One region of the Agromyces archimandritae genome, then DNA from elsewhere that is predicted to be linked to it. Evidence: predicted binding sites of a transcription regulator. Region 1 holds the regulator's gene; each other region holds the start of a gene.
What was found. Region 1 encodes HspR, which represses chaperone genes until heat shock. Its sites were predicted from a motif close to AAGTTGAGTCNNNNNGACTCAACTT; they were not measured.
Positions count from the first base shown of each region.

Region 2: a site for HspR is predicted at 4,424-4,448, ahead of G127AT_RS07075 (ATP-dependent Clp protease ATP-binding subunit). Genes of this name have one in related genera too.
Region 3: a site for HspR is predicted at 8,721-8,745, ahead of G127AT_RS01360 (ATP-dependent Clp protease ATP-binding subunit). Genes of this name have one in related genera too.

Region 1 is NZ_CP071696.1:1,862,531-1,873,089, forward strand. Features, by position in the region: gene dnaK (molecular chaperone DnaK) at 1-1,045, shown strand, start outside; gene G127AT_RS08435 (nucleotide exchange factor GrpE) at 1,050-1,715, shown strand; gene G127AT_RS08440 (DnaJ C-terminal domain-containing protein) at 1,948-2,949, shown strand; gene G127AT_RS08445 (heat shock protein transcriptional repressor HspR) at 3,045-3,467, shown strand; gene G127AT_RS08450 (ABC transporter family substrate-binding protein) at 3,552-5,249, opposite strand; gene G127AT_RS08455 (dipeptide ABC transporter ATP-binding protein) at 5,390-7,462, opposite strand; gene G127AT_RS08460 (ABC transporter permease) at 7,459-8,397, opposite strand; gene G127AT_RS08465 (ABC transporter permease) at 8,408-9,391, opposite strand; gene G127AT_RS08470 (hypothetical protein) at 9,708-10,124, opposite strand; gene G127AT_RS16100 (class I SAM-dependent methyltransferase) at 10,326-10,559, shown strand, end outside.
Region 2 is NZ_CP071696.1:1,562,557-1,573,115, forward strand. Features, by position in the region: gene G127AT_RS07065 (GNAT family N-acetyltransferase) at 1-149, shown strand, start outside; gene G127AT_RS07070 (MFS transporter) at 263-1,531, shown strand; gene G127AT_RS07075 (ATP-dependent Clp protease ATP-binding subunit) at 2,232-4,406, opposite strand; gene G127AT_RS07080 (nitroreductase family deazaflavin-dependent oxidoreductase) at 4,745-5,182, shown strand; gene G127AT_RS07085 (DUF2804 domain-containing protein) at 5,277-6,284, shown strand; gene G127AT_RS07090 (DUF389 domain-containing protein) at 6,370-7,320, shown strand; gene G127AT_RS07095 (helix-turn-helix transcriptional regulator) at 7,408-10,428, opposite strand.
Region 3 is NZ_CP071696.1:279,419-289,977, reverse strand. Features, by position in the region: gene G127AT_RS01415 (FecCD family ABC transporter permease) at 1-257, opposite strand, end outside; gene fepB (Fe2+-enterobactin ABC transporter substrate-binding protein) at 261-1,262, opposite strand; gene G127AT_RS01405 (APC family permease) at 1,544-3,034, shown strand; gene G127AT_RS01400 (flavin reductase family protein) at 3,053-3,550, opposite strand; gene fdxA (ferredoxin) at 3,580-3,906, opposite strand; gene G127AT_RS01390 (M23 family metallopeptidase) at 4,000-4,662, opposite strand; gene G127AT_RS01385 (globin family protein) at 4,691-5,107, opposite strand; gene G127AT_RS01380 (DedA family protein) at 5,178-5,831, opposite strand; gene G127AT_RS01375 (aggregation-promoting factor C-terminal-like domain-containing protein) at 6,064-6,996, shown strand; partial or broken gene G127AT_RS01370 (ATP-dependent DNA ligase) at 7,118-8,129, shown strand; gene G127AT_RS01365 (VOC family protein) at 8,148-8,615, opposite strand; gene G127AT_RS01360 (ATP-dependent Clp protease ATP-binding subunit) at 8,773-10,559, shown strand, end outside.

The DNA.
Region 1 (10,559 bases):
GATCACGCGCGCCGAGTTCGAGAACATGACGAGCGACCTGCTCGACCGCACGAAGAAGCCCTTCGAAGACGTCATCCGCGAAGCGGGCATCAAGGTCTCCGACATCGCCCATGTGGTGCTCGTCGGCGGATCCACGCGTATGCCGGCCGTCTCCGAACTCGTGAAGAAGGAGACCGGCAAGGACCCGAACAAGGGCGTCAACCCCGATGAGGTCGTCGCCGTCGGCGCGGCCCTGCAGGCCGGTGTGCTGAAGGGCGAGCGCAAGGACGTGCTGCTCATCGACGTCACCCCGCTGAGCCTCGGCATCGAGACCAAGGGCGGCATGATGACCAAGCTCATCGAGCGCAACACGGCCATCCCGACGAAGCGGTCCGAGACCTTCACGACCGCCGACGACAACCAGCCGTCGGTCGCGATCCAGGTCTTCCAGGGCGAGCGCGAGTTCACCCGCGACAACAAGCCGCTCGGCACCTTCGAGCTGACCGGCATCGCCCCGGCCCCCCGCGGCATCCCGCAGATCGAGGTCACCTTCGACATCGACGCGAACGGCATCGTTCACGTCACCGCGAAGGACAAGGGCACCGGTCGCGAGCAGTCGATCCGCCTCTCGGGCGGTTCGAGCCTGCCGAAGGAGGATATCGACCGCATGGTGCGCGAGGCCGAGGAGCACGCCGCCGAAGACAAGAAGCGTCGCGAGACCGCCGAGACGCGCAACTCCGCCGAGCAGCTCGCCTACTCGGTCGAGAAGCTCATCAAGGACAACGAGGACAAGCTGCCCGGCGACGTGAAGTCCGAGGTGCAGGCCGACGTCGACGCCCTGAAGACGGCGCTCGCCGGCGACGACGACGACGCGGTGAAGACCGCGTTCGAGAAGCTCTCGCAGTCGCAGTCCAAGCTGGGCGAGGCCATCTACCAGCAGGGCCAGGCGGATGCCGCGGGCGCTGCCGGTGCCGAGGGCGGCGAGCCCGCCGGCGAGCAGCCGGCCGACTCCGATGAGGATGTCGTCGACGCCGAGGTCATCGACGACGAGGACGAGAAGAAGTAAGGCCATGACCGACGAGAACACCAACCCCGAAGAGCCGGTGATCCGCCCTGAGCCCTCTGAGGGTGCTGGGCGGCGCATCGACCCCGAGACGGGCGAGGTTCGTCAGCCTGCCGCCCCGGGTGCCGATGCGGCGCCCGGGGCCGCCCCGGATTCGGGTGCGGATGCCGCGGCACCGGATGCCGAGGGTGCGGATGCCGATGAGGCGCCCCTCACCGTCGAAGACATCCTGAACGCGGCCGATGCCGAGACGGCCGAGCCGAACGACGAGCACCTCGCCGATCTCAAGCGGGTCACCGCCGAGTATGCGAACTACCGCAAGCGCACCGAGGCGAACCGAGAGGTCGAACGCGAGCGTGCGGTCGGCTCCGCCGTCGCCGTGCTGCTGCCGGTGCTCGACGACCTCGACCGGGCCGAGAAGCACGGCGACCTCGAGGGCGACGCCCCGTTCGCGACGATCGCGGCGAAGCTGCGCGCGGCGGTCGGCAAGCTCGGGCTCGAGCCGTTCGGCGAGCCCGGCGAGCCCTTCGACCCGACCAGGCACGAGGCGATCTTCCAGCAGCCCTCGTCCGACGTCGAGGTCGACACCGTCGCCGAGGTGGTCGAGACGGGCTACACGCTCGGTTCGACGCTGCTTCGGGCGGCGAAGGTCGTCGTCAAGACGCCCGCGTAACCGCATCCCCTCCCGCCGGTCGAGGAGCGACCTCCGCCGGTCGAGTAGCGACCTCCGCCGGTCGAGTAGCGACCTCCGCCGGTCGAGTAGCGACCTCCGCCGGTCGAGTAGCGACCTCCGCCGGTCGAGTAGCGACGAAGGAGCGTATCGAGACCCCCTTTCCAGGGTCCCGCCCCACTTTCGCTCCTCGACCGGCGTCCACATACCAACGAACACACAGAAGGGGGTGCCGATGGCCAGCCAGGACTGGTTCGACAAGGACTTCTACCAGGTGCTCGGCGTCTCCAAAGACGCGAGCGACGCCGACATCAAGAAGGCGTACCGCAAACTCGCGCGCAAATACCACCCCGACCAGAACCCAGGCGATACGGCCGCCGAGGCGAAGTTCAAGGAGATCAGCGAGGCGAACTCGGTGCTCTCCGACGCCGAGCAGCGCAAGGAGTACGACCAGATCCGTGCCATGGGCTCGGGGGCGCGCTTCACCGCGCCCGGCGGCGGCGCCGGTGGGGCCGGCGGCTTCGAAGACGTCTTCGGCGGCATGTTCAACCAGGGCGGCGGCGGTCAGCGCTTCACCTTCCAGCAGGGCGGCGGCGGCGCCGACTACGACGACCTCTTCGGCGGCCTGTTCGGTTCGGGTCGCTTCGGCCAGTCCACCGGCGGCTACCGCGGTGCGGGCGGGCCGACCCCCGGCCGCGACGTCGCGGCGACCACGACGCTCGACTTCATCACCGCCACCAAGGGCGACCAGATCACCCTGCAGACCCCCGAGGGCAAGCCGATCACCGTGCGCATCCCCGCCGGCGTCGCCGACGGGCAGAAGATCCGCCTGCGCGGCAAGGGCCACCCCTCGCCCGACGGCGGCGCGAACGGCGACCTCGTGCTCACCGTCTCGGTGCGCAAGCACCCCGTCTTCGAACGCGACGGACTGAACCTCCGCGTGACGGTTCCGGTCACCTTCGCCGAGGCGGTGCTCGGCGCGACCATCCGCGTGCCGACCCTCGGCGGCGACCCGGTGAAGCTGAAGGTCGCCGCCGGCACCCCGAGCGGCCGCGTGCTGCGGGTCAAGGGTCGCGGCGTGAAGACCCAGAAGGGCACCGGCGACCTCCTCGCCGAGGTGCAGGTTGCGGTGCCGTCGCATCTGTCGAAGGATGCCGAGGAGAAGCTTCGCGCGTTCGACGCGGAACTGCCCGAGGAAGACCCGCGCGCCGAGCTGCTCGAGCGGGCCGAGGACTGAGCCGGCGGATGCCGGGCGGCGATGACTGCCGGACGGTACCCGCCGAGCGACGGCGCCGCTGAAGAACGGCGGCAACGAGAAGAACGGAGGACGACATGGATCGCGCAAGCCCCGTGTTCGTGATCTCCGTCGCCGCGGAACTCGCCGGCATGCACCCGCAGACGCTCCGCCAGTACGACCGGCTCGGGCTCGTCTCGCCGCGGCGCACCGCGGGCCGCTCCCGCCGTTACTCGATGCGCGACGTCGAACAACTCCGCGAGATCGCGCAGCTCTCCGCCGACGGCGTCGGCCTCGAGGGCATCCGCCGCGTGCTCGGCCTCGAAGACCGGGTCTCCGAGCTCGAAGCACGGGTGCGGGAACTCGAATCGGCGCTCGCCGACGAGATGCTGAACCGCCCCGGCCGGCGTGTCTTCGCGGCCGGAACCGAGGGCGAGGTCATCACGCTCCGCGCCGGCACCCGCACCCGCCGCGAGACCGCAGTCGTCGTCTGGCGGCCCCTCGAACGCGGCGACGACTGAGCTGCGGCGCGCCGGGGCATCCACACTCGGCAACGCCACAGGGGGCCGGCCCGAAGGCCGACCCCCTGCGAGGTGCGAGAGAGGTTACTTCTCCCAGCCCACGTTCTCCACGGGCTGGCGGCCGAAGCCGTCGAGACCGGTGTAGAACTCGGGCGTCAGGTTGGCCAGGCCCTCCTTGACCGTGAAGATCGAGGGGCCGGCGTACAGCGGGAAGATACCCCAGGTCTCGGCGAACGCCTCGGCCTCGAGCTTGTTGCCCTCCGCGATCTGCTCGGCGGGGTCGCCGATGGCCTCGAGCGCGTGGATCTTCTCGTCGAGCTCAGGCGTGCCGGAACCCGAGAGGTTCAGACCCGAGTCGGAGCACCACAGCTGGCAGAAGTACGCGAAGCCGAACGGGTCGGACGAGCTGAAGCCCAGCATCATGACGTCCCAGTTCTTCGAGCTGTAGTCGGTCGAGAAGTCCGACGACGGGCGCACGTCGATCTTGATGTCGACGCCGATCTCCTTGAGGAGCGCGTTGATGACCTTGCCGCGGGCTTCCACGATGGGGTCGTCGCCGAAGAGCGGCAGCGTGAGGGAGAGCTTCTCGCCGTCCTTCTCGCGGATGCCGTCTTCGCCCTCTTCCCAGCCGGCGTCCTCGAGGAGCTTCGCAGCAGCCTCGGGGTCGTACGACCAGCCGGCGGCGTCGAGGTTGTTCTCATAGCCCTCCTGGAAGGGGAACAGCGTGAACGAACCGGCCGGCTCCTCGCTGTAGTCGAGGCCGTCCCAGACGACCTCCTTCAGCGCGTCGCGGTCGATGCCCATGAAGATCGCCTTGCGGACGTCGAGGTCCGACAGCAGCGGGTTCTCGGCGTCGAGCGTGAAGAGGTTCGTCGCCGTGCGCATGGCGCGGTAGGTGACGACGCCGTCGAGGTCTTCGACCTGCGCGAGGCGGTCCTTCGTGCCCGTCGCGGCCATGTCGACCTCGCCGTTCTTGAAGGCGTTGATCTCGGCGGTGTCGTCGAGCATGCGGAAGGTGACCTTGTCGAGCAGGCCCTTCTCACCCCACCACTCGGGGTTCTGCACGAAGGTGATCGTGCCGCCCTTCGAGTCGAACTTGTCGATCGTGTACGGCCCGGCGCCCCACTGCTCGTTCGGCGTGTTCAGGTAGCCGGTGTTGTACACCTCGGGCGAGTTCACGGCCGGGTGCAGGATGTTGTTGAAGAGACCCTCGGGCCAGGCGTACTCCTGGCCGAAGGTGACGACGGCCTGCTTGTCGTCGGCGCCGGCCGCGACCGACTCGATCAGCTTGTAGCCGTCGGTCGAGGAGGCCTGGTAGGCCTCGTTCGTCGCGTTGCTGGCCTTCCACGTCGTGTCGATCGCGGTCCAGTCGATCGGCGTGCCGTCGTTGTAGTGCGCGTCGGGGTTGAACGTGAAGGTGACGACGGTCTTGCCGTCCTCGGTCTCGATGTCCCATCCGTCGAGGTAGGCGTCGTTCTTGTACGCCTCGCCCTCGGGGGTGAAGAGGATGAGCTGCGGGTTGTACCAGTCCCACAGGGTCGAGGTGTCGACCGAACCGTCCGCCTGGAACGGGTTCATCTGCGGCGGGATCTCGCCGATCGGGAAGGTGACCTCGCCGCCCTCCTGCAGCGCGTCGCGCTCCTGGGGGTTGTAGTCGGCGGTCTTCGTCTCGGCCGGGGCCTTGGACTCGGTGGCCTCGTTGCCGCCACCGCTGCTGCACGCGCTGACGGTGAGCACGAGTGCCGCGCCCGCCGCGATCGCGGCCAGATTCTTGAGCTTCATGATGTTCCTTTCACGCCTCGTGGGCGCTCCGGTTGGAATGGAATGTGTTGTCAGTGGGTCACGCTCAATGCTCTTCGCTCGTGCTCCTCTCGGGGGGAATGCCAGTGCAGGGGGTTCGCGGAGTGGATGCCCGGCGCCCGTCACCTCCAGTGACAGGCGTTCGTGTGCACCCCCTCCGCGCCGGTCAGTGCCGGGGTCTCGGTCTCGCAGCGCGCCTTCCGCGCGTCGTCGAGGGTCTGGTACAGCGGGCACCGGCTGACGAACTTGCAGCCGGGGCTGTCGTCGGTCGGGCTCGGCAGGTCGCCGGTGAGCACGATGCGCTCGCGCCCGCGTTCCGCGACCGGATCGGGGATCGGGATCGCCGAGAGCAGCGCCTCGGTGTACGGGTGCTGCGGGTTGTCGAATACGGCGTCGACATCGCCGTATTCGACGAAGGAGCCGAGGTACATGACCGCGACCCGGTCGGCGATGTGCCTGACGACGGAGAGGTCGTGGGCGACGAAGAGATAGGAGAGGCCGAGTTTGACCTTCAGCTCGTCGAGCAGGTTGATGACGCCGGCCTGGATCGACACGTCCAGCGCCGAGACCGGCTCGTCGAGCACGACGATCTTCGGTTCGCTCGCAAGCGCACGGGCGATGCCGATGCGCTGGCGCTGCCCGCCCGAGAACGCGGCCGGGAACCGGTCGGCGTGATCGGGGTTCAGGCCCACGAGCTCCATGAGCTCGTCGACGCGGCGCCCGGCCGGGTCGGTCTTCATCCCGATGGTCCGCAGCGGTTCGGCGATGACGTCGCCGACGGTCATGCGCGGGTCGAGCGCGCCCATCGGATCCTGGAAGACGATCTGCAGGTCGCGGCGCAGCTTGCGCTCGGCCGAACGGCTCTTCAGATCGGCGACGCTCACGCCGCCGATCTTGATGTCGCCGTGCTGCTGCTTGGCGAGATCCATGATCTCCAGCAGCGTCGTCGTCTTGCCCGAACCCGACTCGCCGACGATCGCCATCGTCTCGCCCTGGCGCACGTCGAAATCGAGCCCGTTGACCGCGTAGACCGTGCCGACGCGGCGCTTCAGGAACGCGCCCTTCAGCAGCGGGAACTCCTTGCGGAGGTTCTTCACCTCGAGGGTGATCGGGCGCTCCTCGCGGGGCGTGCGGGTCAGCTTGGACTCGGGGATCTCGGGCACCGGGAAGACCGGCTCGCCGTCGATGAGGCCGTCTTCGATGCCCGCGACGCGGATGCAGGCCGCCTTGTGGTCGGCGACGTGCGTGCCGGCCTCGACGAGCGAGGGCACCGGCAGCAGTTCGGGCTCGGCCTCGCGGCATGCGTCGATCGCGATCGGGCAGCGCGGGGCGAACGGGCAGCCCTTCGGCAGCTCGACGAGCGAGGGCGGGTTGCCCTTGATCGGCACGAGCGGGGTCTTCTCGGACTTGTCGACGCGCGGGATCGCGGCGAGCAGACCGATCGAATACGGCATCCGCGTGTGGGCGAACAGTTCGCCGACCGGGGCCTGCTCGACGGGCTTGCCCGCATACATGACGAGCACGTCGTCGGCGATGTTCGCGACGACGCCCATGTCGTGGGTGATCATGACGACCGCGGCACCGGTCTCCCGCTGCGCGGTGCGCAGCAGGTCGAGGATCTGGGCCTGGATGGTGACGTCGAGGGCCGTCGTCGGTTCGTCGGCGATGATGAGCTTCGGGTCGTTGGCCATCGCGATCGCGATGACGACGCGCTGGCGCATGCCGCCGGAGAACTCGTGCGGAAACGACTTCACGCGCTTGGATGCGTTCGGGATGCCGACGAGCTCGAGCAGTTCGATCGCACGCGCCCACGCCTGCCGCTTCGACATGCCCTTGTGGATGGTGAGGGCCTCGACGAGCTGGTCGCCGACCGTGAACACGGGGGTGAGCGAGGTCAGCGGATCCTGGAACACCATCGACATGCCGTTGCCGCGGATGCGCGACATCTGCTGGTCGGTGAGGCCGATGAGCTCTTTGCCGTCGAAGCGCACCGAACCCTCGACGTGGGCGGTGTCTGCGAGCAGGCCCATGATCGCGAGCGACGTGACCGACTTGCCGGAGCCCGACTCGCCGACGATGCCGAGCGTTCGCCCGGCCTCGAGGTCGAAGGAGACGCCGCGGACGGCATCCACCCGCCCCGCTTCGGAGGGGAAGGTGACCTGCAGGTCGCGGACGGAGAGGACGGGGGCGGTCATGCGCGACCTCCAGCCGCGGAGGTCGGGTCGAGGGCGTCGCGCAGGCCGTCGGCGACGAGCGCCATCGAGACGGTCAGCAGGGTCAGCACGCCGGCGGGGAAGTAGAACAGCCACGGCGAACTCGTGATCGAGCTCGCGCCGAGGCCGATGAGGGAGCCGAGCGAGACGTCGGGGGTCTTCACGCCGAAGCCGATGAACGACAGGCCCGTCTCGGTCATGACGGCGCTGACGACGCCGAGCGTGAACTGGATGACGAGGAGGGAGCCGATGTTCGGCAGCATGTGCCGCATGACGATCTTGAACCCGCCGACCCCGGTGTATCGGGCGGCGGCGATGTAGTCGCGTTCGCGGATCGACAGCGACAGCGTCCAGATCGTGCGGGCCGGGAAGAACCAGCCGATGATGATCAGCGCGAACGCGATCACCCGCCAGTCGCCGCCCGAGTCGTTCGAGATCATCGACAGCAGCAGGAAGGTCGGGATGACCATCAGGAAGTGGATGAGCAGCAGCATCGCCCGCTCGTACACCCCGCCGAAGAACGCGGCCGAGGCGCCGATGATCGCCGAGATCACGGTCGTGCCGATCGAGACGATGAGGGCGATCATGAGCGAGCGCTGCAGACCGTGCACGACCTGCGCGAAGGTGTCGTTGCCGACGTCGTTCGTGCCGAACCAGTGCTCGGCCGACGGCGGCTTCGAGATCGAGAGGAAGTCGAGATCCTGGTACGGGTACCGCGCGATGAGGTCGCCGAAGATCGCGAACAGGGCGATGATCACGAAGATGATCGCGCCGGCGACGGCGGGCCGGTTCCGCATGAAACGGCGCGTGTACAGCCGCCATTTCGACATGCGCTTGCGGGGGGACGGGCCGCCCTCGCCGAGCGGCTGGACCGCCGCGACGTCGGTGTCGCCGTGCTGCAGGGGATCGGTGGTCATATCGGACATGTCAGCTCACCCGCACTCGAGGATCGAGGATGACGACCGCGATGTCGGCGAGCAGGGCGCCGATCGCGGTGAGCACCGCGCCGAAGGCCGCGACGGCCACGACGCCGTGGACGTCGTTCGTCGCGATGGTCGTGATGAAGTAGCGACCCATGCCGTTCCAGCCGAAGATCGATTCGGTCAGGATCGCGCCCGTGAAGATCGCCGGGATCGAGAAGGCGACCTGCGTGGCGACCGGGATGAGCGAGGTGCGCAGCGCGTGCTTGCGGATCGCCTGCTGCTTCGTCAGGCCCTTGGCGCGGGCCGTGCGCACGTAGTCGGCGTTGATGTTGTCGAGCAGGAGCGAGCGCTGCAGGAAGTGCGTCGCCGCGTAGCCGGTGAGGACGAGCGCGAGCGTGGGCAGGATCAGGTGTTGCAGGACGTCGATGAGGGCGGGGAAGAAGCCGGTGATCTCGGGGTTCGCCGACCCGGTCACGTAGAAGATGCGGGTGCCGACTGCCTGGTTGATGTCGATCGCGATGATGACGATCGCGAGGGCGGCGACGATGATCGGGATGTTCATCGTGATGATCGAGGTCGCCTGGCCGATGCGGTCGGCGAGCTTGTACTGCCGCGAGGCGGTGTAGACGCCGAGGCCGATGCCGAGCACCGTCATGATGATCGTCGCCCCGAGCATGAGCTCGGCGCTGACCCACATGCGGTAGGCGATCTGGTCGTTCACGGAGTCGCCGACGGCGCTGACGCCCCAGTCCCACCGCAGGAAGATGCCGGTCAGCCACGTCCACCAGCGTTCGGCGAGGGGCACGGCGTCGCTCAGGTTGTGCGGTTCGAGCATCGCGGAGATCTGGTCGTAGCTGAGCGGGGGGCGCCGGCCGACGTAGTTGCTCCGCGGATCGAGGAATCCCCAGGCCAGGAAATACGTGACGTTGGTCGCGACGAAGATCAGCAGCAGCCAGCTGACCGTGCGTCGCAACAGGTACTTGATCACAGCCCGGGTACCCCCCTTTAGGGATCGCAGTGATGAATGTGTCGGGTTCCTGCGTCACGGCAGGATGAATCGGAGTCTAACCACACGTGGCGAGGATGTGCGATTCCTTCGCAAGATCGTGATCGAATCGCGTTTCCGACACGTTTCCGGCGCAATAATCTGCAGCACGGCGTGCGAGAGCGCGACTCATCGCCGCCAAAGCGAGTGGATCGGTGTCGCAATCACGCCACGATGTTCCGGGGTGGATGCGGTATGGTTCGCGCCCGCGCGTACGGCGCGTGGGGCATCCACTCGGGGATGCGGAACGCGCCGGGGCTCAGCCCCAGGCTTCGGCCGGCGCGGTCACGACCGGCACCGGCGTCGTCGACCAGTGCGTGCCGTTGCCGTAGTGGCTCGACGCCCACGGCGAGGCCCAGATCGCCGCCGCCGTGGCATCCGCGTCGTCGCCGTGTTCGAGGCCTGCGACGATGTCGGTATAGAAGGAACGCGCCTTCAGGTTGTCGGCGGCGTACCGGGCGGCATCCACCAGGGTGCCGTAGCTGCCCAGGCCCGAACCGCCGCCCGAACCGTAGCCGTTGTTCAACGGGTTGTTGCGGTTCCACCAGTTGTCGGGGCCGTTCTCCTGCCGCATCCACCGGGTGATCACCGCGACGTTCTCCTCGGTGACCGGCCAGCCGCCGTCGACGAGCACGAGCTTGGCCCAATCGTGGTTCGTGCCGCCTGCGCCCCCCATGCTGTGCGCCCCCCATGCTGTGCGCCTCCATACCCCCTGCGCAATGCAGGAGTGCGCGCGTGTCGCGGCCCCGTCTCCCGCATGGGCGCCGCGACACGCCGTGCGCGATCCTGCATTGCGCAGAGATTCCGGCGCCGAGGGTGGGGCGGAGCCTCGAGCGCCGTGACGACCCCGCGGGCAGCGTGCGATTACGGTCGGAGGGTGGACTTCGATCGACTGCGGCGGTGGCCCGACCCCGAGGGTGAGGGGCTGCGGGCCTGGGATGCCGCCGACGCGCTCATCCTGGACGAGGCCGCGCCGTGGCTCGCGGAGGCTGCGCCGGACGAGGTCGTGACCCTCGACGATGCATACGGCGCGCTCACGATCGGCGCCGTCGAGGCGGTGGCGGCGGATGCCGCGGGTGCGGTGGATGCCGCGGATGCGGCGGCGATGGGT
Region 2 (10,559 bases), 300 kb from region 1:
CCGAGGCGGCCGGATGCCCCGTCGAGGTGGAGCTGTGGGCGGCGAGCCCCGCGATCCGGCTGTGCCGGCGGTTCGGCTTCGCCGAGGCGAGCGCGCACGCCGGGCATCGACGGCTGCGGCGGATGCCCGGGGCATCCACCCCCGCCTGAACCCGCGCCTCGTTGCGCAGCCGACCGCGCGGGTCATCCGCCGGTCATCCCGAATCATCCGCCCGGCCGACGACGATGTCGGCGGGGCCGTGCAGAATAGCCGAGTGCACGGCATGCGAGGGTTCTGGGCGGCGCTTCCCACCGAGGGGCGGTGGCTGCTGTCGACCGTCGTCATCACGACGTTCGGGCGCGGGCTCACGCTGCCCTTCACGATCATCTACCTGAGCGAGGTGCGCGGCTTCGACCTCGGCTTCTCGGGGCTGCTGATGAGCCTCATCGCCGTCACCGGCCTGATCGTGACGGCCCCCTCCGGCGCCCTCACCGACCGCTTCGGGGCGCGCGCCGTGCTGCTCGCCTCGCTCGTGTCGATGATCGCCGGGTGCACGCTGCTCGCGTACGCGACGCATCCGCTCACCGCGACCATCGCCGTCTGCCTCATCGGCGTGAACTTCGGCGCCTCGTGGCCGGCGAACAACGCCCTCATCGCGCACGTCGTCGACGGCGAGCTCAGGCAGCGCTACTTCGGCGTGAACTTCGCGCTCGTGAACCTCGGGATCGGCTTCGGCGGCATCATCGGCGGTCTTTTCATCGACGTCGCCGACCCCTTCACCTTCACCCTCATCTTCCTCATCGACGCCGTCAGCTGCTTCGTGCCGATCGCGCTGCTGCTCGGGCCGCTCAGGCGCGTGCACACGGTGCCGGCGCCCGTCGAAGGCGAGGGCCCTGCGGCATCCGTCGGCTATCTGCACCTGTTGAGACAACCCGCGGTGCGCTGGATGACCCTGCTGTCGTTCCTCGCGGTCTTCGTCGGCTACGGGCAGTTCGAGGCCGGCTTCCCCGCCTATGCGCGCGGCGTCGCCGAAGTGTCGACGCAGACAATCGGCTTCGCGTTCGCCGTGAACACCGCCGTCATCGTGCTGCTCCAGTTCACCGTGCTGAACCGCATCGCCGGGCACCGCCGAACCCGGGTGCTCATCGTCATGGCCCTCATCTGGACCGTGTCGTGGATGCTGCTCGGCACCGCCGGGCTGCTGCCCGGCTCCTGGGCGGCGGTCGCCGGAGTGCTCGCGTTCACCGGGGTCTTCGCCTTCGGCGAGACCCTCATGCAGCCCTCGATCCCGGCGATCGTGAACGACCTCGCCGACGACCGCAGCCGCGGCCGGGCGAACGCGGTCAACTCGGCATCGTTCCAGGCCGGCGCGATCCTCGGCCCCGTCGTCGCCGGGCTCCTGCTCGACCACGGCCTCTCGGGGATCTACATCGCCGTCATGGTCGCCGGCTGCCTCGGCGTCGCCGTGCTCGCCCTCGTACTGGAACGCCGCCTCCCGGCGCACGCCAACGGCGTGCCCGCGGCGGCGGCCGCATCCCCGGCTGCGGAGTAGCCGGAGGGCGCTCGGGCACCTGCACCCCGGCATCCGTGCCCCGGGGCATCCGCGCCCGGCATCCGCCCCCGCGGCATCCGCGCCCGGCGGCATCCGCGCCCGGCATCCGCCCCCGCGGCATCCGCGCCCGGCGGCATCCGCGCCCGGCATCCGCGCCGCGCGGCATCCACACCCGGCACCTACCCGTCCCTCACCACCTGCCCGGCCTCATCCGCCTGCCGCGACGCCCTCCGCAACTGCATCGTCTGCGCAATGCAGGAACACGCACGGCGTGTCGCACCCGCCCATGCGGGAGAACGCCCCTCGACACGGTTGCACTCCTGCATTGCGCAGAACACCGGCGCCGCGCGAGGCGGCACGCACCCGATCACCGCGCACCCCGGCTCCCGGCCCTCGTCCGACCGCGCGGCATCCACACCCGGCACCTACCCGTCCCTCACCGCGCGCCCGGCCTCATCCGCCCGCCGCGACGCCCTCCGCAGCCGTGTCGTCTGCGCAATGCAGGAACACGCACGGCGTGTCGCACCCGCCCATGCGGGAGAAGGCCCCACGACACGGTTGCACTCCTGCATTGCGCAGGACTGCAGCGCCCGCACAGCGGCGCCCACAGGGCGGCGGCCGCACAGCAGCGACCGCACAGCGGCGCCCACAGGGGCGGCGCCCGGGGCGGCGCCCGCACAGCGGCGCGTCGAGGGCGCCGCTACTCCTCGACCGGCGGCTCGGTCGTCGGCAGGACGGTGAGCCGCTCGCCGTCGCCGGCGAGGCCGACGACGACCGAGTCCCCGTCGTGGATCTCCCCCGACAGCAGCCCCTGCGCGAGCCGGTCGTCGATCTCGTGCTGCATGAGGCGGCGCAGCGGCCGGGCCCCGTAGATCGGGTCGTAGCCGCGTTCGGCGAGCCACGCGCGCGCGTCGGGCGTGACGCCGAGGCTGAGGCGGCGCTCGTGCAGGCGGTCGGCGAGGCGGTCGATGTAGAGGTTCACGATCTCGGCGAGCTCGTCCTCGGTGAGCGCCGAGAACACGACGATGTCGTCGAGGCGGTTCACGAACTCGGGCTTGAAGGCCTGGCGGACGGTCTGCATGACCGCCTCCTCCTTCTCGGCCCACGACAGCGACGGGTCGACGAGGTAGTTCGAGCCGAGGTTCGAGGTGAGGATGAGGATCGTGTTGCGGAAGTCGACCGTGCGCCCCTGCCCGTCGGTGAGGCGGCCGTCGTCGAGCACCTGCAGGAGCACGTCGAACACTTCGGGGTGGGCCTTCTCGACCTCGTCGAAGAGCACGACCGAGTAGGGCCGGCGGCGCACCGCCTCGGTGAGCTGGCCGCCCTGGTCGTAGCCGACGTATCCCGGAGGGGCGCCGACGAGCCGCGAGACCGAGAACTTCTCGCCGTACTCCGACATGTCGATGCGGATCATCGCCTTCTCGTCGTCGAAGAGGAACTCGGCGAGCGCCTTGGCGAGCTCCGTCTTGCCGACACCGGTGGGGCCGAGGAAGAGGAAGGAGCCGGTGGGGCGGTTGGGGTCGCTGATGCCGGCCCGGGATCGCCGCACGGCATCCGCCACCGCCGTCACCGCCTGCTTCTGCCCGATGAGCCGCCGCCCGAGTTCGGCTTCGAGGTGCAGGAGCTTTTCGGTCTCGCCCTGCAGCAGCCGGCCGACGGGGATGCCGGTCCATGCCGAGATCACGGCGGCGATGTCGTCTTCGGTGACCTGCTCGTTGACCATGCGGGGTTCGTCGTCGGCGGCTTCGGCCTGCTCGGCGGCCTCGAGGTCGCGCTGCAGTTGCGCGATCGTCTCGTATTCGAGTTTGGATGCGCGTGCGTAGTCGGCGTCGCGCATGGCGCGGTCGCGGTCGGTGACGGCTTCGTCGAGGCGCTTCTTGAGGTCGCCGACGCGGTTCAGTCCGCTGCGTTCGCGCGACCAGCGCTCTTCGAGCTCGGCGAGTTCGCGTTCGAGGCCGACGAGGTCGTCGCGGAGCTTCGCGAGGCGCTCCTTGGAGGCGTCGTCCTTCTCCTTCTTGAGGGCGAGCTCTTCGATCTTCATGCGGTCGACCTGGCGTTTCAGCTCGTCGATCTCGACGGGGCTGGAGTCGATCTCCATCTTCAGGCGCGACATGGCCTCGTCGATGAGGTCGATGGCCTTGTCGGGAAGCTGCCGGGCCGAGATGTACCGGTTCGACAGGGTGGATGCGGCGACGAGCGCGGCGTCGGAGATCGTGACGCCGTGGTGCGCCTCGTAGCGGCTCTTCAGCCCGCGGAGGATCGCGATGGTGTCTTCGACGCTCGGCTCGCCGACGTAGACCTGCTGGAAGCGGCGTTCGAGCGCGGCGTCCTTCTCGATGTACTCGCGGTATTCGTCGAGGGTGGTGGCGCCGATGAGGTGCAGTTCGCCGCGGGCGAGCATGGGCTTCAGCATGTTGGATGCCGCGACGGACCCTTCGCCGCCGCCGGCGCCCATGAGCAGGTGCAGTTCGTCGACGAAGGTGATGATCTCGCCCTCGGACTCGTTGATCTCTTTCAGGACGTTCTTCAGCCGTTCCTCGAACTGGCCGCGGTACATGGCGCCGGCGACGAGGGCGGAGATGTCGAGCGAGATGAGCTTCTTGCCCTTCAGGCTCTCGGGCACGTCGCCGGCGACGATGCGGCGGGCGAGGCCTTCGACGACGGCGGTCTTGCCGACGCCGGGCTCGCCGATGAGTACGGGGTTGTTCTTGGTGCGGCGGGTGAGCACTTGGCTGACCCGGCGGATCTCGGAGTCGCGGCCGATGACCGGGTCGAGCTTGCCGGCCTCGGCGAGCTCGGTGAGATCCACCCCGAACTGTTCGAGCGCCGACTGCTGTTCTTCCTGCGAGCTCGGCGCGCCCTGCATGTTCGCCACTTCGCATCCTTCCTTCAAACTTGAGTCTAGTTGACTCAACTTCACGGAAGGGGCGCGTATTCCGGCCACATCGCCGGGCATCCCCCAGATCTCACGGTAGACGGATGCCGCAGGCCGCGCCAGCACCACGGGCGCCGATCGCGGGTCTCGCGCGTCGCAACCAGCCGACGCGCCCGCCGTCGCACCCGCCGCCGGGAATGGCGGAGGCGGATGCTCGGTTGTGCATCGCAGAAGAGCGCGCCGCGGCATCCACTCGGGGCCGCCGGGCCACAGGGCCTCCGGGCCTCCGCCCGCCGACGCGCCACATCGCGAATCGCACCGCCGAGCAAAGGAGTCGCATGCCGCTGCAGGGAGAATACGCACCGAGCACCGCCGAATGGGCCCGCAAGCAGGCCGAGGCCTTCGAAGCCTCCCAGGGGGCCGAGGCCGCCACGCTGCAAGGCCGGCCGATCATCGTGCTGAGCTCGCTCGGCGCGAAGAGCGGCAAGATCCGCAAGACGCCGCTGATGCGCGTCGAGCACGACGGCGAATACGCGGTCGTCGCCTCGAAGGGCGGGGCTCCGGAGCACCCGCTCTGGTACCACAACCTCGTCGCCAACCCCCTCGTCGAACTGCAGGACGGCCCGGTCACGCGCGATTACCGTGCGCGGATCGCGACCGGATCCGAACGCGACGAATGGTGGGCCCGCGCCGTCGAAGCATGGCCGCCGTACGCCGACTACCAGACGAAGACCGACCGGCTCATCCCCGTGTTCGTGCTGACGCCGGTCGAGTAGCCCGCGAGTGGATGCCGCGGGGCGCCGCGATCGGCGTGCGCCCCGGCATCCACTCGCCGTTACGCTTGGCGCACACCGAACCGGAAGGCGCGCCGTGCCCGAACGCGAACTCACCGAGCCCGTCGCCCTCTGCCGCCCCGACGGGCGGCTGAACCCCGAAGCGGTCGGCTGGAGCCGGCATCCGCTGCACGACACCGACGGCATCGGCCGGGGCCTCCGCGGCCGGCTGCGCAACAAACGGTGGGAGTACTGGGCGTTCACGAGCCGGCGGTGGATCGCCGCCGTCACCGTGTCGATGCTCGACTACGCGACGCTCACCGAAGTGTGGGTGCTCGACCGCGCCTCGGGCGAGGAGATCGACCGGACGGCGATCACGCCGCTCTCGCAGGGTGTCGAGCTGCCGGGAACGCTCGGGCGCGGGGTCGCCTCGGCGGACGTGCCGGGCGTGCGGGTGCGGATCGAGGAGCTCGGCTCGAGCGGCGGCACCCGCATCCGCGCCACGACCGACCGTGTGCGCCTCGACGTCGTCGCCGAACGCCCCGCCGGCCATGAGGCGCTCGGGGTCGTCGTGCCGTGGTCGGCGACCAGGTTCCAGTACACGGTGAAGGATGTCGCCCGGCCCGCCCGCGGCGTGATCGAAGTCGACGGCGAGCCGGCCGAGCTCGGCGACGACGCCTGGGCGGTGCTCGACCACGGCCGCGGCCGCTGGCCGTACCGGATGGCGTGGAACTGGGGCGCCGCGTCCGGTCGCAACAACGGGCACACGATCGGCCTGCAACTCGGCGGACGCTGGACGCTGGGCACCGGCTCCACCGAGAACGCCTTCTCGATCGACGGCCGCCTGCACAAGATCTCCGACGAACTCGAGTGGAGCTACACCCCGGGCCGCTGGCTGGACCCCTGGCGCATCATCGGCGACCGCGTCGCCCTCCGCTTCGACCCCTTCCACGACCGCGTCGCGCACACGAACCTCGGCCTCATCGCCTCCGACACCCACCAGTGCTTCGGCCGCTACCGCGGCACCGTCACCGCCGACGACGGCACCGTCCACCCCATCGACGGCCTCCTCGGCTGGGCCGAGGACGTCCGCCAGCGCTGGTGAGCGGGTCGGGCGTGGCGAGCGCGCGGCGCAGCGTCTGCGGGCGCGGCGCGGCCGCGGCGGGGCGCGCGGCGGGCACACTGGGCTCGTGGAGCATCTGCGATTGATCGTGCCGGTGGGGCTGCGCGAGGCGGTGGATGCCGCGCTCGACGTTCCCGATGTGGTGAACGTCATCGTGATCGAGGGCTCGGGGGTGCGGCCGGCCGGCGACGTCATCCTGTGCGATGTGCAGCGAGCGGCGATGGGGCGGCTGATCCGCGATCTGGACCGGCTGGGCGTGAACGAGCACGGGTCGATCGCCGTCGAGAACATCGACCTGTCGGTGGTGCCCGAGTCGAAGGAGCCGCAGCACATCTTCGGCGGCGACGACGATGCGCTCGTGCTGCAGGAGGTGGAGTCGCGCACCGAGGCCGAGGTGCGGCTGTCGGCGACGTATCTCGTGTTCATCGCCGTCGCGACGGGCATCGGCGGCGTCGGCGTCGTGCTCGATCAGCCGGTGCTGCTCGTCGCGGCGATGGTCGTGGGGCCGGATTTCGGCCCGCTCGCGGCGATCTCGGTGGGCCTCGTGCGGCGGCATGCGCGTGGCATCCGCCGCTCGGTGCTGACCGCGGTCGTCGGGTATGCGGTCGGCATCGCCTTCACCCTGCTCATGAGCCTGCTGCTGATCGCGACGGGCGTCTTCCCGCGCACCATGTTCGATTACGAGCACGAGCCGCTCGCGGCGTTCATCTGGCAGCCGAACGTGCTGAGCACGGTGATCGGCTTGTTCGCCGGCATCGCCGGCATGCTGTCGCTGACGTCCGCGAAATCGAGCGCCCTGGTCGGGGTGCTGATCTCGATGAACACGATCCCCGCGGCCGCCGCGATCGGAGTCGCCGCGAGTTACGGCGCCTGGGCGCAGGTCGGCGGCGCCGGCCTCGAGTTCCTGCTGAGCCTCGCGTCGATCATCATCGGCGCCGCGGGAACCCTCGCGTTCCAGCTCACGATGCTCGGCCGTCGCGTGCGCGGCTGGCCCGCACGCCTGCGCAACGGGCGGTAAGCGCCCGCTGGCCGCGAGTGGATGCCGCGGCGCGCTGCCCTGCGGACAGGCCCCCGCAAGGCCGCGATTTGTTCGGTAGATGCCCCCTCACCCGGCGCGCGCCGGGGGCCCCGCGGCGAGCCGGGCGGCCTCGGTGCGAGTGGATGCGCCGAGCTTCCGGAGGATCGCCGAGACGTGCACGCTCGCGGTCTTGCCCGAGATGAAGAGGCGTTCGCCGATCTGCCGGTTGCTGAGCCCCTCGGCGACGAGGTCGAGCACCTGCCGTTCGCGGGCGGTGAGCTCCGCGAGCGGGTCGGGGGTGGATGCCGCGGCGCGCCGCCCGGCGTCCGCCGCGCTCCCGGCATCCGCACCCGAAGCATCAGCACCGGCGGCCGCGGCACCGATGCCGCCGGCGGCATGCCCCATCGCATCGGCTTCGGCGACGAGGAGCCCGAGCCCGATCTCCGCGGCGGTCTCGCGGGCCCGGCCGAGCACCGTGCGGCCCTCCCGGCGTTCGCCGGCGGCGAGGAGCGCCCTGGCGAGCTGCAGCAGGGCGTACGGCATGAGGTGCGCAGGGGCGAGCTCGCTCTCGGCCGCGTCGATCGCGGCGCGGAACGCCGGGGCGTCGCCGGCGAGCTCGGCCGCGGCCATCGGCGCCCAGACCCCGTGCGTCGGCCACGACGCCGTCCCGGCGAGCACCCGTCGGGCGACGGCCTCGACCGCGGTGAGCGCGGCATCCGCACCCGAAGCATCCGCACCGCTCGAAGCAACCGCGCCGGCGCGCCCGCCCGCACCGCGCTCATCCGCACCGCGCACGGCACGCACCGCGCGCGTCATCGCCCACACGAGCGGCAGCGTGTGCCCGGCTTCCTGCGAGCGCAGCGAACCGTCGGGGGCGGCCAGGTCGTCCGCAGCCGCCTGCGCATGCGTCAGCGCGCCGCCTGGGTCGCCCTCGGCGAGGGCGAGTTCGATGCGCGCGCGCAGCAGCGGGTGGCGGACCTGCGATTCGTCGACGGCGATGCGCCGGGCCGTGGCCGGCCGATTGTCGAGGAGTTCGCGCGCGCCGGCGAGGTCACCGGTCCAGATCGCGAGCCAGAGGCTGCAGCTTTCGAGGTAGACGCGGTAGGTGACGGGCGGGTCCATGCCGATCGCGCGGTCGACGAGCTGGCGGGCCTCGTCGAGGCGGCCGAGTTCGAGCAGCGGTTCGGCGGCGTTGGACATGAGGATGGTGCCCGAGCTTCGCGCGACCCCGATCTCGGCGGCGCGGCGCATGCCCTCCTCGGCCAGGTGCAGGGCGTCTTCGTAGCGGCCGACGAGATGGGTGAGGTCGCTCGCGTTGACCCAGTACCGCAGCAGGGCGGCACCGTCGCTGCCGGCGTACTCGCGGGCCCGCGCCAGATCGGCGAAGGCCTCGTCGATCTCGCCGCGGGCATGGGCGCGGGTCACGCCGCGGATGTTCGCGGCGACCGAGGAGTAGCGCGGCGCATCGCTCCGCAACCCGAGTTCGACGGCCTCGTCGGCGAGGGCCAGGGCCTCGTCGTAGCGGGAGGCGACCATGAGCCGACCGGCGAGTTCGGCGATGACCGTCGTGCGGAGCATGTCGTCGGTGCCCGGCGGCAGGTATTCGAGGGAGCGCTCCAGCAGCTCGACGCGCTGCTGGTTACCGTCGTAGGTGTACCGCGAGAGGTCGCGCAGCAGCCTCGGCAACTGCGGGTCGTCGGGCGCGCATTCCTCGATCGCCCGTTCGAGCAGGGCACGTGCGCGTGCCGATTCGCCGGCTTTGTCGAGATGTGCGGCGGTGCGGCTGAAGAGCACGATGCGGCTCATCTCGGCGATGGATGCCGGTTCGCCCACCCGATCCCAGAGTTCAAGGGCCCGCTCGCCGAGGGCGCCGGCGGTCGCATACGCGTAGGCGTCGCGGGCCTGCCGCATGGCGTCGATCGTCGCCGGGAAGGCCTTCTCGGCGTCGTGGGCGCCCATCCAGTGGAAGGAGATCTCGGCGGCCACACGCCGGCCCGCCTCGGCCGCGCGTTCGAAGTACGCGGCGTAGCGGGCGTGGAAGCGTGCGCGCTCCCCCGGCAGCAGGTCGTCGAGCACGGCCTCGCGCACGAGCGCGTGCCGGAAGACGTAGTCGTCGCCGTCGACGACGAGCACGCCGGCGGCGACAGCCTCGCGCGCGCCTGCGTCGAGCGCATCGGCGGGCCCGTCGAAGACCTCGGCGAGCGCCGCATGCGAGACGCGCACCCCGCCGGTCGACACGAGCCGGAGCAGGGCCTGCGCCTCGTCGCTCAAGCGTTCGTAGCGGCCGAGGAGGAGCTCCCGGAGCGTCTCGGGCACGCTGTCGTCGCAGTCCAGCAACTCCTCGACGAAGAACGGCACCCCGTCGCTGCGCCGGAACACCCGATCGAGCACGGCATCCGTCGGCGTGCGGCCCGTGATCGCCCGCATCTGCTTGCGCACCTGCCCGCGGGTCAGGCGCGAGAGCTCCCAGCGGTCGACCGCGCGCAGCCGGTCCGATTCGCTGAGGAACGCGCGCACCGGGTGGCCGCGGCCGACGTCTTCGCTGCGGTAGCTGAGGACGAGCAGCACGCGCCCGGCGAGCGAGCGCAGCAGGAATCTGAGCAGCGCGAGCGTCGAACCGTCGACCCAGTGCAAGTCCTCGACGACGAGCACGACGGGGCGTTCGGCGGAGACCGACTCGAGCAGCACGGCGACGGCCTCGTGCAACCGGCCGCCGCTGTCGACGATGCGCACGGCGTCGCCGGCCTCGCCGGTCTCGCCGGCGGCGAGTTCGGGCAACAGCGCCGAGAGCAGGATGCGGCCGGGGCCGGCCGCATCGAGCAGCCGTTCGGCGCCCAGCCGCCCGGCGAGCTCGCGCAGCGCCGAGGTGACCGGGGCATACGGTGCCGCGACGTCGCCGAGATCCACGCACTGGCCGAACAGCACATGGGCTTCGTCGCCGATCGAGGCGCCGAGCTCGCGGAGCAACCGCGTCTTGCCGACGCCGGCCTCGCCGCCGAGCACGACCGCGCGGAACTCGCCGTCGGCCGCGGCCTCGTACGCCTCGCGCACGCGCGCGAGCTGCGACTGCCGCCCGACCATCGTCGGGCTCACGGCTGCTGAGGTCACTCCTTCATGCTGCCACCGGCCACCGACATGCGGGGGTGGGTTCGCCGCGGGCGGATCGCGCACCGGGTCTCGATACGGCCGCGAGCGACCTACTCGACCGACGGGGTCGCCGGTCGAGGAGCGAGCGCAGC
Region 3 (10,559 bases), 1.6 Mb from region 1:
CGGAGGACGATGAGCAGGTGCGCGTCGTCGGTGGGGTCGAAGGCCATGATGGCCTGCCAGACGGTGGCGGGGGAGTAGAGGGTGGTACCGACGGTGGTGCTGAGCACCGCGAGGGCGATGCTGGCGGCGACGGCGAGCACGCCGACGCCGATCGCGATGGCGGCCGCCCCGGGCCGCGCGAGCGGCCGGGGCGGTGCCGGGGCGGCGGGCGGCGCATCGGGTGCGGCCGCCGCCGTCGCGATCGGCGTCGACGTCACGGCTCAGCCTTCCGAGGAGAAGGAGGCGGCGATGCCCTCGACGATCTCGGCGGCGCTGAAGCTGTCCATGCGGAACGAGTTCGCACCGAGGCCGTAGACCTGGCCGGCTGCGACCGACGGCACGTTGGCGAGGACCGGGTCGGCCGCGAAGCCCGCACGGGCGGTCTCGTCGTCGGCGCTCAGGATGAAGGTCGTCTCGCCGGCGAGCTCGGTGAGCTTCTCGTAGGGGGCGAAGACGAAGTCGGCGCGCTCCTGGGGCTGCGTGTGCCAGGCCACGTCCGGGTCCTCGATCTCGAAGCCGAGGGCGGAGAGGAGGTCGGCGTGCGCGCCGCCGATGCGCGCGATCGGGTTGTCCTGGCCCGGGCCGTTGAAGGAGACGATGTTCGCGGTGCCCGCCGGGATCTCGATGGCGTCGGCGGTCTCGGACACGAGCGCGTCGAAGTCGGCGACGGCCGCCTCGGCCTCGGCCTCGAGGCCGGTCGCTTCGCCGAGCCGGGCGGCGAGTTCCTGCCATGTCTGCCCGCCGTAGTCGACGACGATGGTCGGCGCGATGTCCTGCAGCGCTTCGAGCCGGTCGACGACGGAGTCGGCGCCGGTCGTGGAGACGACGATGAGGTCGGGGTCTTCGGCGATGACCGATTCGGGGTCGAAGCTGCCGGCGCCCCAGAGGGGTGCGACGCCGCGCTCGTCGGCGATGTCGGCCCACTGCGCGAAGAAGGCGCCGTTCGCGGCCCCGGAGCTCGCGACGACGGGGGCATCGATGGTGAGCAGGGTGCCGGTGACGGAGACGGAGGTGGAGAGGATGCGCTCGGGCTGGGCGGGGATCTCGGTCTCGGTGCCGTCGGCGTTCTCGAAGGTGCGGGGCCAGCCGGCGGATGCGGTGGTGTCGTCGTCGGCCTTCGGCTCGGCGGCGGAGGAGGAGCAGCCCGCAAGGGCGACGATGCCGGCGACGGCGAGCGCGGCGATGCCGGCCAGCCGTGTGCGGGTGAGGGATGAGGCGGTCATGGTTCCTTCCAGGACGTGGTGCCGCTGCGGCACGCTCGGCGGCCTACGCGGGGCTGCGGTGGCACGGGCGACTCGTCGCCGCCCGCCGCTTAGGTTAGCCTAACCTGCGCTGCGTCGGCGAATCGTTCGCCGGGCGACGAGGGGCGACGGGTGGGTGTGGATGCCGCGACTCCCGGCATCCACACGACGCGCCGTGCCCGCACCCGCTCGCCGGCGCACGGCGGCCGTACGCTGCCGGCACCGCCGTATGCAGAACCGCGGCGCTGTGGAGGGGGACATCCATGACACCCGAACCGGGGCGCGCCGCGCAGGGGCCCGCCGAACCGCCCGCCGACACCGGTGAGGTGCAGATCGACCCGAACCCCACCGGGTCGCCCGCGCTGCGACGGGTCATGGGGCCCCGGCTCCTGCTCCTCTTCGTCGTCGGCGACATCCTCGGCACCGGCGTCTACGCCCTCACCGGGCAGGTCGCCGGCGAGGTCGGCGGCGCCGCCTGGCTGCCGTTCCTCATCGCCTTCGCGGTCGCGATGCTCACCGCCTTCTCCTACCTCGAACTCGTCACGAAGTACCCCGAGGCCGCCGGCGCCGCCCTCTACGTGCACAAGGCCTTCGGCATCCACTTCGTGACCTTCATGGTGATGTTCGCCGTCATGTGCTCGGGCATCACCTCGGCATCCACCGCCGCCCGCGCCTTCGCCGTGAACATGGTGCGCGCCTTCAGCGGCGCCGCACCCGACCCGGCCGATCCCTTGCTGCTCGTGCTGGCGATCGTGTTCATGGTCGTGCTCATGCTGATCAACCTCCGCGGCGTCGCCGCCGGCGTGCGCACGAACGTCGTGCTCACCCTCATCGAGGTGTCCGGCCTGCTCCTGGTCATCTTCATCGCCCTGTGGGCCGTCGTCGGCGGGCAGGGCGACTGGTCGCGCGTCGTCGCCTTCGAATCGACCGACGAACGCGGGGCCTTCGTCGCCGTGACCGCGGCGACCTCGCTCGCCTTCTTCGCGATGGTCGGCTTCGAAGACGCGGTCAACATGGCCGAGGAGACCAGGCATCCCACCCGCGTGTTCCCGAAGATCATGATCACCGGCCTGTCGATCACGGGCGTCGTCTACGTCGCGATCGCCGTGCTGTCGGTCGCGATCGTGCCCGTCGGCGAACTGGCCGCCAGCGAGGCGCCGCTCGTGGTCGTCGTCGAGACCGCCGCCCCCGGCTTCCCGATCAACGAGCTCCTGCCGTGGATCTCGATGTTCGCCGTCGCCAACTCGGCCCTCATCAACATGCTCATGGCCTCTCGGCTCATCTACGGCATGGCCAAGCAGCAAGTCGTGCCGGACGTGCTCGCGCTCGTGCTGAAGCGGCGCCGCACCCCGTGGCTGGCCGTGCTCTTCACCACCGCGATCGCGATCGGCCTCATCGCCTACGTCTCGCTCGCGCAGGGCACCACCGTCGTCGCCCTGCTCGGGGGCACGACCTCGCTGCTGCTGCTCGCGGTCTTCTGCATCGTGAACCTCGCCGTCCTCGTGCTGCGGAAGAACCCCGTGAAGCACCGCCATTTCCGCACGAATCGCGTCATCGCCGTCATCGCCTCACTGGCGTGCCTGTACCTCGTGCTGCCGTTCTCGGGCCGGAACCCGGGGGAGTACCGGATCGCGCTCGTGCTGCTCGCGATCGGCGTCGTGCTCTGGATCGTGACGTGGATCGTGAACCGGCGCGTGGGCCGGGCGACCGACTTCGAGGCGCCCGAGAAGGTGCCGCCGGGCAAGATGCCCTGACGCACTTCGGCCGTGGTCTCACTCGAGGGGCACGAAGCGCCGATCGTGGTAGACGACCGCCGCGCCGGCCTCGCCCGGCAGTACCTCGAGCACCTCGGCGAGCACGAGGGACGAGGAGCCGACGGGGGTGACCGCGAGGCTCCGGCAACGGAAGGCGACACGGGCGCCCGGCAGATGCGGTTCGCCCGTCGGCAGGCGCCGCCAGCCCTGCTCGGGCGTGAAGCGTTCGGTGCCGGAGCGGGCGAAGGTCTCGGCCAGGGCGATGTGGTCGGCGCCGAGGAGGTGCACGACGAATCCCGGGGCGCGGAGGATGCCGCCGGCGCTGCCGGTGGCGCGGGTGACCGAGAACGCGAGCGCGAGCGGGTCGACGGCGACCGAGGCGACGCTGGATGCCGTGAGGCCGACCGGCCCGTCATCGCCCTCGGCGGTGATGAGCGCGATGCCGGCGGGGTGGGCGCGGAAGGCGAGTTTGAAGGCGTCGACGGCTTCGGGGGTGCCGGCCGGCGCGGCCGGCACCCGCACCCCGGATGCCGCGGCACTGCCGCTCACGAGGCGTCGCCCTGGGGCGGAAGAGCGGCGACGAGCGGGTGGTCCTTCGGCACGACCCCGAGCTTCGCGGCGCCGCCGGGCGAGCCGATCTCGTCGAAGAACTCGACGTTGGCCTTGTAGTAGTCGGCCCATTCCTCGGGCAGGTCGTCCTCGTAGGAGATCGCCTCGACCGGGCAGACCGGCTCGCATGCGCCGCAGTCGACGCATTCGTCGGGGTGGATGTAGAGCGAACGCTCGCCCTCGTAGATGCAGTCCACGGGGCATTCATCGACGCACGCACGGTCTTTGACGTCGACACAGGGAAGAGCGATGACGTAGGTCATCGGGCGGTCTCGGGGTGGAGCATGCTGCGACCCTACGACCTCAAGCCAGGTTGAGGTCAAATCCGGTCGGCGGATGCGGGCGGCGCACCCGGCTCAGACGGCCTCGACGACCTCCCGCTCGCCGGGCATCCCGCCCCGGATCACGGCGCCGCCGGCATCACGGTACCGCCGGAACGCGAACGGCACCCCGCGGGCTCTCGCCCAGTCGTCCGTGTCGCTCAGCTGCACGTGCACGTGCGGCTCGGTGCTGTTGCCCGAATTGCCGCATTCGCCGATCGCATCGCCGGCCGCGATCGTCTCCCCGATCCCGACCCGCAGCGTGCCGCGGCGCAGATGCGCGATCAGCGCGAACGGGCCGGCCGGGCCGAGCGCGACGACCACGTGGTTGCCGGCGAGCCCGGTGATGCCCTCGCGAACGCGCTCGGCCTGCGTGAGCGCGTACGGCACGAGCACGAACGGCGAACGGCGCGCCTCGTGATCGGCTTCGGCGTCGTGGGCGGCGACGACGGAGCCGGCCGCAGGGGCGAGCACCGGCATCCCGAACCCGAGGAAGCGTTCGGGCGGTTCGAGCGCGACGAGGCTGCGGACGTCGCGGGGCGCGGATCGCCCGTGTTCGTCGACGGGGACGAGGTCGACGGCGTGGCTCGTGCCGAACAGGGTCGTGCCGTGGCTCGGGATGCGCCGGGCCGGGCTGTTCTGCACGAGCATGCGGCCGCGGAGCGGGAGGTCGAAGAGGATCGGCGTCGCCTCGTCCATGCGGCCTCCCGGTCTCCGCGGGCGGGCGTCAGGCCGCCTGCGACTCCATTCCGGCCTGCATCTCCGCGGCGATGATCCCGAACGCCGTCGTCCACGCCTCGCGCACCTCGGGGGTGAAGTCGTCGCCGAGGCCCTTCTCGAGGGTGGCGAGCAGCGACGCGCCGACCGCGGCGAAGTGGGCCGGCTCGGCCCCGTAGGAGGAGTGACGGGCGCCGAGCTCGCGGACGGCCGGCACGGCCTGCTCCCAGTCGCTGAGGCCGGCGACGGCGAAACCGAGCATCTGCATGAGCTTGCGGCGCTGCTCGGTGAGGTCCTCGGAGAACAGCGGGCGCACGCCCGGGGCCCGCTCGAAGAGGTCGTCGTAGAACAGGGCCGAGGCGGTGTCGGCGATCGGGGCGACTTTCGCGAAGCTCGTCTGCACGAGGTCGATCTGCTGCTGGTCCATGGGGGCTCCTCTCATCGGCGTCCGGGGTGACGCCGCCCCCAAAGTTAGCGCTTCGCGGGGCGTGCCCGCATCATCGGCCGGTGGGTGCCGTGTCGCGTCGTTCGCGGCGGATGCGCCGCACCCGCAGCGCGATCCAGACGGCGACGGCGATGACGACGACGGCGATGACGATCTTCTGGAAGACGCCGGCGTAGTCCTCGACGATGTGCCAGTGCTCGCCGAGCTGGAAGCCGGCGACGACGAAGACGGTGTTCCAAATGGCGCTGCCGGCTGCGCTGAGCAGCAGGAAGCGCCATACCGGCATCCGCTCGAGGCCGGCCGGGATCGAGATGAGGCTGCGGAAGATGGGGATCATACGGCCGAAGAAGACGGCTTTGCCGCCGTGCTTGGCGAACCAGGCCTCGGCTCGATCGACGTCGGAGACCTGCACGAGCGGCATCCGGTCGGCGATGCGCTTCAGGCGTTCGGCGCCGAGCCAGCGGCCAAGGCCGTAGAGGGCGAGGGCGCCGACGATCGAGCCGATCGTCGTCCAGATGATGACCTCGACGAGGCCGAGGCTGCCGCGGCTGGCGGCGAACCCGGCGAGCGGGAGGATGATCTCGCTCGGCAGGGGCGGGAAGAGGTTCTCGGCGGCGATGGCGATCGCCGCGCCGGGGGCGCCGAGGGCGTCCATGAGATCGACCGCCCACTGGGCGATCCCGCCGAGGGTCTCGCTCGTTTCCATCCGACCAAGGATACGGGGCTCGCCGAGTGCCGCCTGAACGTCGCCCGTGAGCGGATGTCGGGGCTCCCGCGGGTCCCCCTTTTTGAGGACTTTGCCAGGCAGACGTGAGGATTCATGCAGAACCCGCGCGCAGACTGGGGCCTTCGTCCGCGCAGAACCCGAGTGCGGGCGCAACCCGAGAATCGTAATCGCCTCTGCGTGCGCGCACCGGTGGTTCACAACACGAACAACTATGCAGAACCCGATTGATCTCATCTCCCCCAAGAAGTCCAGTTCAGAAACCCCGCGCGCAAACGAACGCCGCCGCAAGACGGCGCGCAAGCGCAGCCTCATGATCGGGGCCGCCGTGGCCGTCGCCGCGAGCGTCGGCACCGGATTCGTCGTGCAGTCCTCCGTCGCCGCGCAGCGCGACAGCATCGCCCAGACGGCGGCGCTGACGAGCGCGACCGAGATGCGCGGCGCGGCCGAGTTCGGCGCGTACGGCAACGTGCTCGCCGCCCACGCCGAACGCGGCGCCAAGGCCGCGATCGACGCCGGCACGAAGGCGGTCGCCGCCGCGAAGGGCAAGGCCGACGCCGCGAAGCTGCAGGGCCTCGTCGACAAGCTCGGCGGGTACCAGAAGCTCGACGCACGCGACACCATCGACCTCACGGCCGACACCAAGGCCGAGACGAAGAAGGTGACGGATGCCGTCGCCGCCTTCGACAAGGCCGCCGCCGAGAAGAAGGCCGCCGAGGAGGCCGCCAAGAAGGCCGCCGAAGAGCAGGCCGCCGCCGAGCGCGCCGCCGCCGAACAGGCCGCGGCCGAAGAGGCCGCAGCCGCCGAGGAGGCCGCCGTCTCCTACCCGTCGGCTCCGACCGACCCGAGCGGCGCCCAGGCCATCGCCCAGGGCATGCTCGCCTCCTACGGCTGGGGCGACGACCAGTTCGGCTGCCTCGTCGCCCTGTGGGACAAGGAGTCCGGCTGGAACGTCAACGCCTACAACGCCTCCAGCGGTGCCACCGGCATCCCGCAGGCGCTGCCCGGCAGCAAGATGGCCTCCGCCGGCGCCGACTGGCAGACCAACCCGGCCACCCAGATCGCCTGGGGCCTCGGCTACATCGCGGACCGCTACGGTTCGCCGTGCGCGGCCTGGGACCACTCCGGCGCCACCGGCTGGTACTGACCCGGCCGAACCATCGCCGAACGCCCGGCTCCATACCCGAAGGAGTCGGGCGTTCGGCGTCCCCGGGCCCGGCACGGCCGGTGTCGGAGGCCGGTGGCAGACTGGGAACGTGCTACTGGGCCTCGCCGCCGCAGGCGGACCGGGGTCCGCGGCAGCACGCAGCCGCCTCGTCGCAGAGCTCACCGGCCGCGCCACCGCCGGCGAACAGGGCTTCCTCGCCCGCGCGATCCTCGGCGAGGTGCGCACCGGCGCCCTCGAAGGCGTCCTCCTCGACGCGCTCGCCCGCGCCGCCGACCGGCCGGGCGACCTCGTGCGACGGGCCGCGATGCTCTCCGGCGACCTCGGCGAGACCGCGGTGATCGCCCTGAGCGGCCCGCCCGCGGCCCTCGAAGAGGTCGGCCTCCTCGTCGGCCGCCCCGAGACCCTTCCAGGACACGATGTCGCGGTTCGGAGCGGATGCCGCACGCGAGGCCCGGCTCGCGCCGCGCTTCTTCGACCTCCTCCACCTCGACGGCCGCGACCTCATCGACCTGCCGCTGGCCGAACGCCTGGCAGCCCTCGAACGCCTCGCGCCCGGCCTCCGCGTGCCGGGCGAGGTCACCGCCGACCCGGCCGCAGCCGAACGCGTCTCCGAGGCGGCGCTGGCCGCCGGCCATGAGGGCGTCGTCGTCAAGGCGATCGGCTCGCCCTATGCGGCGGGCCGTCGCGGCGGCGCATGGGTGAAGGTGAAACCCGTGCACACCTTCGACCTCGTCGTGCTCGCCGCCGAGCGGGGCTACGGCCGTCGCACGGGCACCCTGTCGAACCTGCACCTCGGGGCGCGGGATCCGGCAGGCGAGTTCGGCGAGCCCGGAGGATTCGCGATGGTCGGCAAGACCTTCAAGGGCCTCACCGATGCGATGCTCGCGTGGCAGACGCAGCGGTTCGGCGAGATCGAGACGTCGCGCACGGCATCCACCGTCTTCGTCGAACCCGTCACCGTCGCAGAGATCGCCATCGACGGCGTGCAGCGCTCGACGCGATACCCGGGCGGCGTCGCCCTGCGCTTCGCGCGCGTCAAACGCTACCGCGACGACAAGCCGCCGGCGGATGCCGACACCATCGGCGCCCTGCGGGCGATGCTTCCCGGCTGACCCCGTGCCTGCCGTTCGTCAGGCGTTCTCGAGTTCGGCGATGACGATCTTCTTCTGCGCCATCATCACCTGGATCTGCGCCGGCGTCTGCAGCAGTTCGCCCATGCGCGCCGGCACGATCTGCCAGCTGACGCCGAAGCGATCCTTGCACCAGCCGCACTGCTCCGACTCGGGCACATGCGACAGCGCCGCCCAGTACCGGTCGATCTCGGCCTGATCGTCGCAGCTCACCACGAACGAGACCGCCTCGGTCATCGTGAACTCCGGTCCGCCGTCGAGGCAGACGAAATCCACCCCGTTCAGCGTGAACTCGCCGTTCAGCACCTTGCCCGACATGCCTGCGAAATGCTCGTCGAGCGATTCGTCGGGGTAGTCCTGGATCGCGGTGATGCGGGAATCGGGGAACACCCCGACGTAGTACTCCATCGCCTCGCGCGCCCGATCGTGGAACCACAGGCACGGCTGGATGGGTGAGAGCCCGGCCATGACGACCTCCTCGTCCGTTCCCTCCCACGCTAGGCGCACGGGCTCGCGCCGGTCGCGGTTGCAGGACGCACGGCCACCGGGAATACTCCGACGCCCCACGCGTTGAACTTGAGCGTACCCAACTCAAGTTTCACCAATAGACCAATAGGAGGACTTGGTGCCTGAAGACTTCACCCCCCAGGACGGCCAGAATTCGTTCGACGAGTTCCTCAGCCGATACCTCGAGGGCGAGCGGGCGCGTCAGGCGCGTTCGATCGACCTCAGCCGATTCCTGACCGCCCGCACGCAGGGCATCCTGCAGCGCGCCGGCAAATTCGCGCTCGACCGCGGCCAGACCGAACTCGACGCCCTGCACATCCTGCGCGTCATCGTCGAAGACGACAGCGTGAAACAGGCCGTCGCACGCACCGGCGCGAGCCACGAACGCATCATCACCGCCACCGAGGCCCGCCTGCCCGCAGCCGGCGACAAGGCCGACATCAATGCGGCGACGATCACCCCGAGCGCCTCCCGCGCGCTCTTCCACGCCTACCAGGTCGCCCGCTCCAGCGGCTCGACCTACATCGACCCCGAACACCTCTTCTTCGCGCTCGTCCTCGGGCAGGACGCACCCGCCGGCCAGGTCCTCGCCCGCGCCGGCGTCACCGCCGAAGCCCTCACTCAGGGCGTCCGCGAAACCGTGACCGCCGCAGGCGGCGAAGAGACCCCGGCCGAGCCCGAGGCGGCATCCGCCACCCCCATGCTCGACAAGTTCGGCACCGACCTCACCGCGCTGGCCGAAGCCGGCGAACTCGACCCCGTCATCGGCCGCGCCGACGAGATCGAGCAGACCATCGAGATCCTCAGCCGCCGCACGAAGAACAACCCCGTGCTCATCGGCGAAGCCGGCGTCGGCAAGACCGCCATCGTCGAAGGCCTCGCAAGCGCCATCATCGAACAGCACGTGCCCGAGCAGCTGCTCGGCAAACGCGTCATCGCCCTCGACCTGCCCGCCATGCTCGCCGGCACCCGCTACCGCGGCGACTTCGAAGAGCGCCTCACGAAGACCATGGACGAGATCGCCGAACACCGCGGCGAACTCATCGTCTTCATCGACGAGGTGCACACCGTCGTCGGTGCCGGCGGCGCCGGAGACGGCGGCATGGACGCCGGCAACATCCTGAAACCGCGCCTGGCCCGCGGCGAACTCCACCTCGTCGGCGCGACGACCCTGAAGGAGTACCGGCAGATCGAGAAGGATCCGGCCCTGGAACGCCGCTTCCAGCCCGTCAAGGTCGGCGAGCCCTCCATCGAAGACGCCGTCCTCATCCTCCAGGGCCTGAAGCCCGCCTACGAGGCGCACCACGGCATCCACTACACGGACGCCGCCATCCGCGCCTCCGTCGAGCTCAGCGCCCGCTACCTCACCGACCGGGTCCTGCCCGACAAGGCGATCGACCTCATCGACCAGGCCGGCGCACGCCTGCGCCTGAAGCTCGGCGCCGCCGTCGACGTCTCCGCGCTCATCGAACGCCTCGCCACCCTCGAGGCCGACAAGAACGCCGCCGTCTCGGCCGAACGCTACGAAGAGGCCTCCCGCATCCGCGACGAGATCCGCAAGGTGCAGACCAAGCTCGACGACGCGACCGCCCCCGCCGGTCGAGGAGCGACCGACGCGACCCTCTCCGCCGGTCGAGGAGCTCCGCAGGAGCGTCTCGAGACCCCCACCGCCGGCGAAGGCTCCGACACCCCGGCGGCCGTCGTCGGCGAAGCCGAGATCGCCGCCGTGATCTCGCGCGCCACCGGCATCCCGGCCAGCCGCCTCACCGAGACCGAACGCGAACGCCTCGCCGACCTCGAACAGGAACTGCACGCCCGCGTCATCGCCCAGGACGACGCCGTCACCGCCGTCGCCAAGGCGGTGCGCCGCAGCCGCACCGGCATGGGCGACGCGAACCGGCCCGT